3 regions of the Paradesulfitobacterium aromaticivorans genome follow, and region 1 is predicted to be linked to each of the others. Evidence: riboswitches for the same ligand, from Rfam matches in the RefSeq annotation. Region 1 holds a riboswitch; each other region holds the start of a gene.

Evidence for each region. A riboswitch is a leader RNA that binds a small molecule or an ion and turns the genes downstream of it on or off. The one in region 1 is predicted to bind cyclic di-GMP.
Region 2: it holds a riboswitch for cyclic di-GMP, as region 1 does, so the genes downstream of both, ACYQ2N_RS05790 (ArsB/NhaD family transporter) here and ACYQ2N_RS03465 (methyl-accepting chemotaxis protein) in region 1, are expected to answer to the same signal.
Region 3: it holds a riboswitch for cyclic di-GMP, as region 1 does, so the genes downstream of both, ACYQ2N_RS14455 (HD-GYP domain-containing protein) here and ACYQ2N_RS03465 (methyl-accepting chemotaxis protein) in region 1, are expected to answer to the same signal.

What each region holds. Positions count from the first base shown of each region.
Region 1 is NZ_BAAHYT010000008.1:240,888-245,107, forward strand. Features, by position in the region: gene ACYQ2N_RS03465 (methyl-accepting chemotaxis protein) at 1-1,190, opposite strand, end outside; cyclic di-GMP riboswitch class I at 1,296-1,380, opposite strand; gene ACYQ2N_RS03470 (carbonic anhydrase) at 1,554-2,096, opposite strand; gene ACYQ2N_RS03475 (DUF6951 family protein) at 2,176-2,490, opposite strand; gene ACYQ2N_RS03480 (sulfite exporter TauE/SafE family protein) at 2,593-3,396, opposite strand; partial or broken gene ACYQ2N_RS03485 (sodium:solute symporter family protein) at 3,941-4,220, opposite strand, start outside.
Region 2 is NZ_BAAHYT010000010.1:95,755-99,974, reverse strand. Features, by position in the region: gene amrS (AmmeMemoRadiSam system radical SAM enzyme) at 1-270, shown strand, start outside; gene ACYQ2N_RS05790 (ArsB/NhaD family transporter) at 267-1,541, opposite strand; cyclic di-GMP riboswitch class I at 1,698-1,791, opposite strand; gene ACYQ2N_RS05785 (manganese catalase family protein) at 2,004-2,804, shown strand; gene ACYQ2N_RS05780 (DoxX family protein) at 2,822-3,334, shown strand; gene tsaA (tRNA (N6-threonylcarbamoyladenosine(37)-N6)-methyltransferase TrmO) at 3,495-4,124, opposite strand.
Region 3 is NZ_BAAHYT010000010.1:1,783,491-1,787,710, reverse strand. Features, by position in the region: gene ACYQ2N_RS14460 (HD-GYP domain-containing protein) at 1-423, opposite strand, end outside; gene ACYQ2N_RS14455 (HD-GYP domain-containing protein) at 462-1,565, opposite strand; cyclic di-GMP riboswitch class I at 1,641-1,725, opposite strand; gene ACYQ2N_RS14450 (helix-turn-helix domain-containing protein) at 1,970-2,296, shown strand; RNA gene rnpB (RNase P RNA component class A) at 2,423-2,799, opposite strand; gene ACYQ2N_RS14440 (hypothetical protein) at 2,872-3,030, opposite strand; gene ACYQ2N_RS14435 (Nif3-like dinuclear metal center hexameric protein) at 3,191-4,168, opposite strand; gene ACYQ2N_RS14430 (tRNA (adenine(22)-N(1))-methyltransferase) at 4,168-4,220, opposite strand, start outside.

The DNA.
Region 1 (4,220 bases):
TCTTGTACTGTTGCCGCAATTTGCTCCGTACCTTGCTTCACACCATTGGCGATCTCGGCTAACTGTTGACTCTGACCATTAACACTCTCGGAAGCGCCAAATATCCGCCTAGTCATGGTGACAACCGACTCTTGCATGGCGGCCATAGCCTTTGCCAGCGTACCAACCTCGTCTTTTCTCCGTCTGATCTTCTCCGGAACCTGCACTGTAAAATCTCCCTGGGCCAATCTATCCAAATGCCCAGCCACCTCAGTTATGGGCCTGGCCAACGACGCGGCAAACCATAAAGACAAAATAAGGCTCAGCACCAAAATAACCCCCAGGCTGAGAACGGTCGTTCTAAGTACAGAGTCGGCATCTTTGAGCATCTCCGCCGTAGGAATTGTAACTCCCAGGCTCCAGTTAGGCGAACCAGGAATAGGAGTAAAAATCATATACATTTCCATGCCGTCGGGAGTAGTAATTCTCCCCATACCTTGCTGACCTGCAGTCATTTGCTTCCCTAGTTCATCCACACCCTTAAATCCGGCCTCGGATGCTTTTAAAAGATTAAGCTTCATGTTAATTTTTTCATCGGGGTGGGCAATGACCAGCCCTGTGCCGTCCACAATCCACCCGAAGCCGGTTTGCCCGATCTTAATCTGGTTGGCAATCTGGGTAACAGTTCCCAAGTCAATCACTCCGGCAAAAACCCCGGTCAACTCCCCGCTTTTATCTTTGATGGCATGGGGAATCACTACTACAGGTTTACCGGTAACTGCAGACGGCATCGGATTGCTGATAAACACGTCCTTGCCTTGATCTCTGATGGCTGTGTAGTCATATCTGTTCCGAATATTCCCTGTCTTCCCCTTTGTGGTATAGAAATCACCGTCTAAGTCAGCGTACCAACCAAATTCAAACTCTTTGTCGAGCTTCCCGTTGAGGGAGTCAGCATAAGCTTTAGCCTTCGCCCAGTCCCCTATTTCCAGGTTCTCTGCCGAGGACAGGACGGCCACTTCACCCTCTTTGGCCGCCAGCCATCGTCCGACTTCTGCCCCTCGGGCTTTAACAATTTCCTGGGTCGTTGTTTCTGTTGCTGTAACCATCGTCGATTTGGTCTGAAAATAAATAATGACTCCCAGGGATAAAAGAGCGATGGTTACAATTACAACGGACAACAGCATGATTTTGATCCGGATGGATTTCATTAGTCTGATCCCCTCCTAAAATAATCTCTCAACCTATTATGTCAAATCGCCCGGAAGCACGAATTCGCCATACCTCGACAACGGGCATGGCGAATTGATCACACTGTCGGCAGCCTGGCGATCATCACTTGGCGGTGGAAGACCCATAGCTTTGCGTCCTCTGCTTTCGCAGAGTTTGCCTTTTATCCCAGCTATTTGCAGTTACTTCGGCCTCATTCCTTACCATCTTGCCAAATGGCTTGTAATAACATCTTAATACTATATCAAAGTTCAACATTCTCCAAACCAAATTAAGGTAATTTTCGACATATTTTTTTGAGCCTTAAGCATAGCATTTGTAGTTCAAATATTTCTTTTTTTGCTTTATTCTTCTTTAACCAAGTAGAGGCGATTGTCCTCAACACGATAATAAAGGGGAGCAATGAGAGTTTTTTGGTATCTCATCCTAAGCCGTTTCGCTTCGCTTAGAACAAAATCCAATTCGTTGCCGATTTCAAACATAGGCGCGAAATGCATAAAATGTTGTTCAGCCCACTCCCTGTTCCAACCCGCTTGGTCCACCAGCCCTTGAATATACCTTTCTTTTTTCTCGAACAAGTTGACCATCCCACAGTTGTTGTGCGCTATTAAAGCAATAGCCTTAACCCCGCCGATGGCAATGGCATAGGAAACCTTAAATTCACTGTAGCGTAAATTTCCTCCCCCTGAGCGGAGGATATAGGCAAAATTATCCGGAATGTGCAGGTGTTTGCGGTTGTCCATGCACATGCCGATCAAAAGCTCGGCTTTGGCATAGCTTTCAAAAGGCTGCTTCAGATTATGGTACTCTAATAGGCGACCGATAGGAGTATCTTGGTACTCGGGAAAAATATCCTCTCGGGATGAAACAGGGCTGAGACGGTTCATGTCTTTTAACTCCCCCCTAAAATCACACTCAAACCAGTACCCAAATTGCGTCCTTGGCTTTTTCTGTTATTTACCGAAATTAGTTTGTCACTTCTATTCCGGCGGTTTGTGCTAAAGCCAGTCCGGCGGCAACTTCCACGGTTTTAAGTATGCCGGAAAGCCCGGGACAGCTAGGATGTGGGCTGTACTTAGCAAAAGCCTGGTAGACTTGCCCCAGATGCAAAGGTTGAAAGAGTTCCTTAAACGCATCCACTTCCTGCAGTTCTGCGGCGATTTTTTGATAGTTTGGACAGTCACTGCTTATTTTCAGTTTTACGTTTTGTCCATCCTGACAGTCTGCTTCTACCTCAATTTTGTGGCCGCAAATCCCGCCGTTAATCATTCCCCTGGCCATAAAAAACATCCTCCTCAGCTTCAGATTCTAATGTCCGGTACAATTTCCGGGCTGGCTTTGGCATCAGCTCCGTTCCCACCTTTTAGCTAAATCCTTTCTCAATTAGTAGTTAAGGATATTCAGCCAAATTTTCAGAGACGAAAAAGCAATGATTCCTGTCATAATCCAGTGCAGCACCCGGAGCGGAGCCCGGTGCGAGATTCTGGATCCCAGCTGGGCCGCTGGCACCGACCCCAAAACGAGAGCAGCCCCTAAGGCCCAATACATCTGCCCGCTTAAAATCTTTCCCAGCATGCTGGAAAAAGAAGTGAGTAAAACAATACCTAAAGTAGAACCGATGGTAATCCGAAGTGGAATATTTAGGATATAAACGCTAACCGGCACAAAAATAAAAGCTCCCGGTGCCCCGATCATCCCCCCAATGAAGCCTATTATCGCAGCCAAAAAAGCGGCCAAGAAGCGGTTAAACTGAATTTGATCAGCACTTTCTGACCCTGAGGGACTCTCTACTTTCTTTTTATCTTTTTTGGGTAAGAACATTAGTAAAGTAGCAAGCGTAGATATTCCGGCAAAAATGGTTAACAAGAAACGGGCATTGACATACTGGGAAAAGAACGCTCCCACGAAACCGGCCAGAGCGGCAGGGATCCCCATGACAAGCAAGACAGGTATACTAAAAGCTCCCCTTTTACGATGAGCCATAGCACCGGAAGCAGCACTGGCGAAGACTTGTAAAGTACTTATTGCTGCCACGGTTTTCATATCCAGGGTGGGTAGGTGCAATAACGGCGGGACGTAGAGAAGTAAAGGTACCATCAGAATTGCACCGCCTAACCCCAGCAAGCCGGAGAAAAAGCCCCCGGTCATACCTAACACCAGAAGTACCAACAAGAAGTAAGTTGTCACCCTAATTACCCCCAATTGTCTCTTAAAATTTATTTGCTCTCCATGAATTACGGGAACGGCCTCTGCCTTAGCGACAGAAGCTCGTTCCCATGTGATCCATACATTTACTGTAATTTAAGCGAATTATAGTTTTAATTTTGAAGTCTTACGTGCTCGTACCGGCAATGCTAACCTTACCTTCTACACCCTCCCCATTTTCCACTAAGCTTACAAAGTTAATTAAGACTACCCAAGCGGACAATAGTACTAAAAAGAGAAACATACCCAGCAAGCCCTTGGCAAAGAGCCATTGGAAATTTAACCCGATCATTAGAAGAATAACGACTGCTACGACCGCCGACATAAACCCTGCCTTGCGCTTGCCGTCGGAAACATCGGTGCTGAACTTGATTTGCCCGACTCGGCCCAACAAACTTATTACAACAAGACCCAGAATATTAAAGATCATACCTACCCAAACCGGATGCACATTGAGATAGAACTTATCCGCCGACCAGTTGCCCAGTGCGTTCCATACCAATCCGCCGCCAAAGCCAAGGATCATGGCTGAAACCACCCCGAACCGGGTAGCCACCGGCCACAGCAGCGCTGCCAGCACCGGGGCAAAGGTGGCACCATTACGGGCAGTCCAGGCAAAGACGTTCCACCAGGCCGCATTTTCCGAGCGGAGGAAACCGTAAACCACCATAAGTCCTGTTAGGATAACCAGAGAAATTTTTGTCCACTTCACCTGAGTCTCAGGGCTAATTTGCGGGAACAAAGCCTTGCCCACGTCCCTGCCCAAACTGGTTGCGCCTGAGAACTGGCAAGGAGCGCCCCAGCCA
Region 2 (4,220 bases), on a different contig from region 1:
GGATCCCCGGTACCTTGGCATTTGAGCCGCTATTTTCCCGCATATCGCTTGAGTGTTCCCCCTACGGAAGTTAAAAGTTTGGAAAGACTATGGCAAATCGGGCGTGAATACCTTCCATATGTATATTTGGGCAATGTCACAGGGGGAAGCACCACTTTTTGTCCGCAGTGCGGTCGAGGAGTTATCGTGCGCGCATATAACGTAGAAAACTTTCTTCACGATGGCAAGTGTCCGGAATGCGGACAGGTTATATTTGGAGTGGGGCTTTAATAATAGCGCAGGAGTATATACCCCGTCGAGATTATGATCGAAAGAATCATTAACGGAAAACCATTCTTCAAATACTGCATATAAGAAATGCGGTAACCGTTTTTCTCCGCAATTCCGGCTACGATAACGTTAGCTGAAGCACCGACTATAGTGCCATTTCCGCCCAGGCAAGCTCCCAAGGCGAGGGCCCACCACAGGGGTTCTACCGCTTCCGGACTGAGACCGCCCATGGCTGCAACTTTCTGAATTAACGGAATCATCGTTGCCACAAACGGAATGTTGTCCACAAAGGAGGAGAAAATCGCCGACAGCCAGAGTATCAACAAGGCCATGGTCATAAGATCCCCGCCTGTCAGATCAAGGCTTATCTGGGCCAAACGGTCCAGAATTCCAACTTCAACCAAACCGCCTACGAGTACGAACAGCCCGGCAAAGAAGAAGATTGTGGGCCATTCGATCGCTAAGAACACCTCTTCAGGTTCTTCATGGGCCAGAATCATCAGGAGCATAGCTCCACTTAAAGCAATTGCTGCTGTTTCAACATGGATGATGGAGTGCAGGGCAAAACCCAGAATAGTTAGGGCTAAGACGAAAAGGCTCTTTTTCAGGAGTTTCCAATCCTTAATTTCTTCCCATTCGTTTTGCTGCATTAAATTCGCTTTGGCTTCTTCGGTAGTGTGTAACTGTTTACGGTAAATTAGATAAAACAGATAAAGTGTAACGAAAAGTATGATGATGGCAGGGGGTGCTAAGTTAATAATAAAATCTCCAAAAGATAGGCCTGCTGGGCCAGCAATCATGATATTCGGAGGATCTCCAATTAAGGTCGCCGTACCGCCGATATTGCTCGCCATAATTTGAGTAAGCAGTAAGGGGATTGGGTTAAGTTTAAGGGTATCGGCAATCGCTAAGGTTACAGGAACAACCAGCAGCACCGTCGTAACATTGTCCAAAAAGGCTGATAAAACTGCGGTCAGCAGGGAAAGGGCAAGCATGAGCTTCACTGGGTCCGCTTTAACCTTCTTCGCTACCCAGATAGCCAGAAATCCGAAAACGCCCGAGCGTTTGGTGAGATCCACGATAATCATCATACCTGTAAGCAGGCCCAAGGTGTTCCAATCAATGTGGTGAATCGCTGTTTCCTGTGAAAGCACTCCAAAAAGAACCAGCACAGAAGCTCCCGCTGCGGCCGCAACGGCCCGCGGGATTTTTTCGGTTACGATCAAAGCATAAGTTGCCAAGAACACGATTCCGGTTAAGATTGTTATCACTTTTTATGCACCTCCTGGTCGATTTAAGAAAAATTAGACCATCTTTCCTAGTGTGAGTTGAAAGGGAGATAATTATTAAAAGGGCGTCATTTTCATTAGGACAACAAAAAAGAGAGCAGCTCAAAACGAACTACTCTCCCCTGAGAAGTTCCAAGTCCTTGTAGTCTGGCAATCATAGCTTAAATCATATTAAGCTTTAGACCCATGACTTTAGCGTCCTCCACTTTCGCGAAGTTTGCCCCAACACAATGAAAACATTATTAAGTTGGCACCTACAAAAGGCATTTTATACTGACTGTTCAGTTTAGTCAAGTCAAGTGTCTGCATATTATTGCTATGTACAAATTGTTGTTAAGATATTTTGATTGTCTTGCATTAGCTTAGATAGTAAGCTTTTTTGCATAAAAATATTTATTTTACATGATACTAAACAGGAAGAATTCGCGCGAGGAGGTTTTAATCTTGTTCAAGCATATTAAGGATATGGAATATACGGTACATGTCGACAAGCCGGATCCCAGGTTTGCGGTCTTGCTTTTGGAGCAGTTCGGCGGCGGTAATGGGGAATTAAAAGCAGCGATGCAATATTTTTCCCAGAGCCTTGGCTGTAATGACCCGAAAATCCGGGACTTGCTCCAGGACATTGCGGCGGAGGAGTTAAGTCACCTCGAGATGGTCGGGGAATCCCTGGCAATGTTGATCGGGCCGGTGGATACACCCCCACAGGATTTCCCTGCCAGCCATTCAGCCCTCTTGGGCGGGGGACCTTTATTAATCAATTCAGGAGGAGCGCCCTGGACCGCTAATTACATTAATTCCAACGGTGATATTTACACCGATCTGTCTTCCAATGCCGGGGCTGAGTTAAGAGCCAAGTTAATTTACGAGCGTCTACTGCAGCAGACAGATGACGCCGGTGTTAAGGATATGATCCGTTTCCTTCTTAGCCGCGAGGAATCACATAATTTCTCCTTCATGCAGGCCATTGAAACCCTCAAAGGCATAGGGGTAAATAAGGATTTCAGGGATTCGGACTTCTCCAAGAAATACATGAATATGTCCACCGGTCAGGGGGATAGCCGCGGACCATGGAATCTGGGAAATGAAATTTCGTATGAAACGGATCCTAATCAGAAGTATGGTGGTCCGGCCCAATACGGTAAAGACCCGAATCCTATCGGTAACAGGGAAGTTGCTCCTGGTTATAATGACAAAACCCGCAACAATCCTAATTATAATCAGCCTCCACAACAAACCCACTAAGAAAGGGGAGTTAAAAAATGGCTTGGAGAGAATCAAGTTGGGCTCAAGTTCTCTGGACGGTTATCCGGGTCTATGTCGGCTGGGAATGGTTAACCGCCGGCTTTGGCAAAGTGTTTGGTCCTGGTTCGGCTGCTTGGGTGGGACCAAAAGCAGGAGGGGCAGTAGCCGGTTTCCTCAAAGGAGCCTTAGCTAAGACCGGCGGCCAGCACCCGGATGTGCAGCCGTGGTATGGCTGGTTTATCCAGAACGTAGCGATGCCAAATGCAACCCTATTTGGGTATATGGTAGCATGGGGTGAACTACTGGTCGGGGCTGCGCTTATTTTGGGTTTCCTTACTACGATTGCGCTCTTAGCGGGGATTATTATGAATATGAGTTACCTTTTGTCGGGAGCTATCAGCACCAACCCCATCCTGCTCTTCTGGCAGGCAGTTTTATTATGGGCAGGGGCCGCGGCTTATTTCTGGGGAGTTGACCGCGTGTTCTTGCCGCGTTGGAAGCGATGGCGACTTGGTCGTGGCGAAGGGTAAGCTGGCTGGATAAGAGTAGCTAGATGCAGTAGCTTGATTAGAGCAGCTAGATGTGAGTAGCTTGATTTAGATAGTAATTGATTTAACGCATAAGTATTGGGGCTGTCCAAAAGTAATAACTCTTTTGGATAGCCCCGTGTATTTGTGACCGTAAAAATTACTAATCTTCTTGCTTATGAACATGGTTTCTAGATACGTGGTGCCCGTGTTGATAATGTGCATGATGCTTATGCTCGTGAGGGTGTTCACGCCCATCTTGCTCATGATGTCCATGTTCCTGAGCATGTGAGTGACTCTCCTCGTGTTCGTGCGGACGTCCGAGCATGTGAGCCAGAAGGTGTCCTTTGTCTTCAAGCTCGTCCAGCCAGCCGTTATTGGCATCAGTCTTGGCATCAATACTATGGATATAGGGTTTGATGTCCAAAAGAGGGGTTCCGTTATAGACATCAATCCCGCTGATGCTTATTTCATTTCCGCTTATCTCTTTGATTTCTACAATACTTAAGCCAATAGGATTAGGACGGTTAGGAGAGCGGCTGGCAAAAAGCCCGACCTCTGCACCTGAAGCCCACGGGGGGGAGACAGTCATTTTCACATTTCCCTCAGCTTTGTCAAAATAAAAAAGAATGTAGATATAGCGGTATTTCTCCAAATCCTTTAACCCATCCGCATAGTCAGAATTAACTTCAATCCAGAATTCACCGGGTGCATCTGGAACAGGCTGATGTGGCGTGTTTTCATTAAAGTACGGAGTGTAAATCGTCCCGATAGGCTCTAACTTGATCTCCATGGTAAACCTCCCTCAGAATTTTAACATCTATATTGGTCGAATACCGAAACCTTATCACGTTTAGGTTCCAGTTGTTTTCTTCTAAGGATAATTGTA
Region 3 (4,220 bases), on a different contig from region 1:
CAGAGAAAGAATAGCCACATTCACACTGTGCCCAAACGTGTAATCGTTCATCGCGCGGATATCCACCAAATTAACGATGACATCCTTGTTGCTCAGTAGTTCTTCGATAATATCGTCAACCACTGACTTTACCCTAGACAGCTCCAGCGCCGGGCTCAGCTTGAGATTATCCATAGTCTCCTTCGTTATTTTCAGGGCTTGCAACCGGGTCTTCTCCGAGACGACATCGTTGATCTCAAGATCGCCCACCTCTTTGTCATGAATATAAAGAGCGAGCACTCCCAGCTCTTGGAGCCTCTGAATATAGCGGGGAGTCAAAGTAATTCCGGCAGCCAGCAAGGTCTCGCCATTGGCTCCGTAAATCGCCCTGCTCACTTGCATACCGACCCGCACCTTGTCAATGGGCATAGCCCGCATACTCATCACCCTCCCCCTGGGGATTCCTGCCTGAAAGTCTCTCATCAAGCCGATGGGTTAAATTCCGGTCGTGAACCTGAGTTGCGGTCAAAGGTAATGCTATTTACGGTTAAAGTGCGATTTTTCCTTAAGTCAATAATGTTTTCTCCCCGTACGGGCCTTCCCTGCTGATCCGCAATGATGCGCACCACCGGACGGGTGGGTAAATCGGAGGCAAGCGCAATCACGACACCCGTTTCTCCGCTGTTCAAAGTCACGGTGGAATGTTCCGGGTAGAGGAGGACACAACTGCGCAAAGCCCGCACCACTCCCGGGGCATAGCTTGAACCGGATCCGTTCAAGATCATCTCCAAGGCATGGTAAGGAGCCAACCTGACTTTGTACGGACGGTCTTCCGTCAGGGCATCAAAAACATCCGCCACCGCAACGATTTGAGCATTCGGATGAATCTCCATCTCGCGCAAACCGTCCGGGTAGCCTTGTCCTCCCCACCGCTCATGGTGCTCCAGGATCACCCGCAAAACCTCGTCCGGCCAGCCCGCATCCCGCAAGACCTGTTCCCCGCGGACAGGATGGCTCTTGATCACTTGAAATTCCTCCGGCGACAAAGCGGACGGTTTGTGCAAAATCTCCCGGGGAACCAGTAATTTTCCCCAATCGTGCAACACAGCGCCACTTGCCAAATAGGACAGTTCCTCAGCCTCATACCCCATATGGATACCGATGATCGTCGCCAGCACAGCCACATTCACAGAATGAATATAGGTATACCGGTCATGGTTATCCAGCCAGGAGAAGCCGGGAAATCCGTGACACTTCTCCAATTCTTGCAGGGAACTTGCCAAAATCGGCAGCGCCTGTTTAAGATAATCAATCCGGATAAAATGAGAATTGTAGCGTATATGCTTAAGGGGGGCTTTCTGAAACTGATCGTCCTTGAAATCAACCGACTGTTCACGCCCCGCTAATTCGGTCCACTCATAGCTGACTACATAGATCTCTCTTTTACAGGCAAGCTCGAAAACTTGTGCGGTAACTGCTTCCCCTTTCTCCAAAAGTAAATAGCCCCCCTGATCAAACAAATCGAACGGTGAGGGCTTATCTGCTACAACAGTATCAACCTGAATCGGAACGATCTGCAGTTTCAAGGCACCATTCACCCCTTTTTTAAAACAAAAGCGCCATACCCAGGAGGTATGGCAACTCTAACCAACTACTCCCTGTTCGGTAACCCAGCCGTCATCACCTTGAAGTGGAAGACCTGTGGCTTTGCGCCCCCGGCTTTCGTCGGGTTTGCCTTTGTCGCAGTAGTTACTAGCTATTCTGAACGAATTTTCATTCTCTCTTAGTGCCACACTGATGTGGCATGGTGTCTAAATATATAGCTTTATGTAAGTGTAGGTAAATTTATATATAATCTTAGTCAAATTGTACCACCTAATCAACTTGATGGTTAGATTCTAACAGTGTATAATTTTGTTTATTTTATAGACTAATAGTTTATAAACACTTATTGCACCTCCAGCTACAATAGGAGATGGAGGTGACAGGGTTGCATGATATACGAAAACTCGTAGGGTATAACATAAGATATTTTCGTAAGTTAAAGGGGTTTACGCAGGAAAAGCTGGCCGAAATGATCGGTGTCAGCGGAGCGTACATAGGATATATCGAAAGGGGCAGCAAAGCACCTTCTTTGGAACTCCTGGCGAAAATCGCTGTGAGCCTCACCGTAGAGCCGGCAGCATTGCTAACTTCATACGACGCAAAAGAACGGGAACTTTATCAGTTGCTGGCTGTTTTGTCCGATAAGAAATCAAAACAAGTCAAATTTATCAGGGAAGTAGCTCAAGCCTACTTTCGATCTTTAGAAAGCTAAGAAAAGAGAGTAGGGGAAAAGCCTTCGGCATCACGCCGAAGGCTTTTCCCATTAATCTTACAGGCACTACCGGATAAAAAACTGAAGGGAAACCGGATGCTTTAGCACCTCAGTTTCCCATGAGCATGGCGAAGTCTCCGTTAAGCCGAGTTCTGTTCCTCTCATGTGAGAGGCGATGATCATCTATCTGGGGCCGCTGTTGCCAACGGCCTCATGCGACCTTACCCGGGAACGAAGCGGGCCGCTTCATAGCTCCCCTATTCGGTCTTGCTTCAGGTGGGGTTTACAGGGCCAGCCAGTCACCTGGCTGCCGGTGAGCTCTTACCTCGCCTTTCCAGCCTTACCCAGCACTCAGTCGCCTGAGTGCTGGGCGGTATATCTCTGTTGCACTTTCCTTGGAGTCACCCCCACTGGGCGTTACCCAGCACCTTGCCCTATGAAGCTCGGACTTTCCTCAGAGACGACCTTTCGGTCCTTGCCTCCGCGATCATCTCGTCAACTTCGCCACATAATAGTACTGCAAAAAATGAATTTGGTCAAATAAATTTTGCTGGTTGCAGATCCAGAGTTTGGGCTTACGCTCTGTTTGTATGATGGGCGCTATCTTCGAGTTCTTCCATTTCATCGTCAATATCCATAAGAGCTATTAGCCACTTAGTCCGATTTTCGTAATCGGAAGCGAGGTTAGCCAAAACTCTTTCTCGCTCGCGCCGCAACATTTCCGTACGACTCATGTTTTTACCCTCCTTTGTGATTCAGATTAAACTAGCAAAATAACTATCTTTATTAATAACTATCTTGTCTATATTTTTATTAATTTATAAATATTCTTCCTTTAGTACACATGATAGATTATCCGAGTAAAATTGTCAAGTATTGAACATGACAATGGTTCTATTGTTTTTCACTCGTTTGCACTATCCAAGGAGATTTATCCGCCGCACTGATAATAAACTCCACTCCTTGGAGGGCTTTGGCAGAACGTAAGTAGTGGGCCAAGTTATAAAGCATTGGTCTTTCACTAATAAAATGTCCAATATCTGCCACCGTCATACCTCCTTGGAGAGCATCTAGTGCGGCATGATGATCAATATCCCCTGCAATAAAAAGGTCAGCACCTTGAAAAAGCGCTTTCTGGACAAAACTGCCGCCACTGCCATTAACAATCGCCACTTTGCGCACAGGTTTGGCTAAGTCGCCGGCCAGGCGGATTCCACCCAGACAAAGTTTAGCAGTCTTACCACTATTAGCATCAGTAACCATGTCATCTGTAATATTCCGCTCATGTACAGGTCTTTGTTCGGACACGTAATCATTATTAACCCTGTACTGAATTTCGGCCCAAGGTTCGTCTCTTAGAAGTGCGGTCAGACGCTGCCAGACACTACCCAAGCTTTCAGCCTGCGGCAAATAGCCAATGATGCCGTACCCCCTAGCTTGGCCGCGGTTCTGAAGAGGGCTTAGATCAAGTGTTTCATATCTGGTCACAGCCAGGTAATCCATCTCTCTTAATCCCAGGCTCTGGCCCAAAAGCCAACTGGACGAGAAACGGGACTGATCTAAATTGGTGTGTGCGGCGTAATATGAAATACCGTGCTTAAGAAGCTTTAACGGCACTTCGGCTTGGGGATTATCTGCGCGCAGGTTTTTCAGGGGGCGAAACATGAGCGGATGATGAGCAACAATCATCTCTGCATCACGTTCACTTGCCTCAGCCACAACTTCCGGGGTTCCATCCACTGCAAGTAAGACCCTTGCCACACTGTCAGCCATATTTCCTACTAATAAGCCCACATTATCCCATTCTTCAGCCCAATACTTTGGGGCAACCTTTTCAATGGTCTGAGCGATTGAACCGACTGTCACTGCCATTATCTTGCCTCCCAACGTAAAACCTCAAGTACTTTTAGTTGCAGTGTCTTGT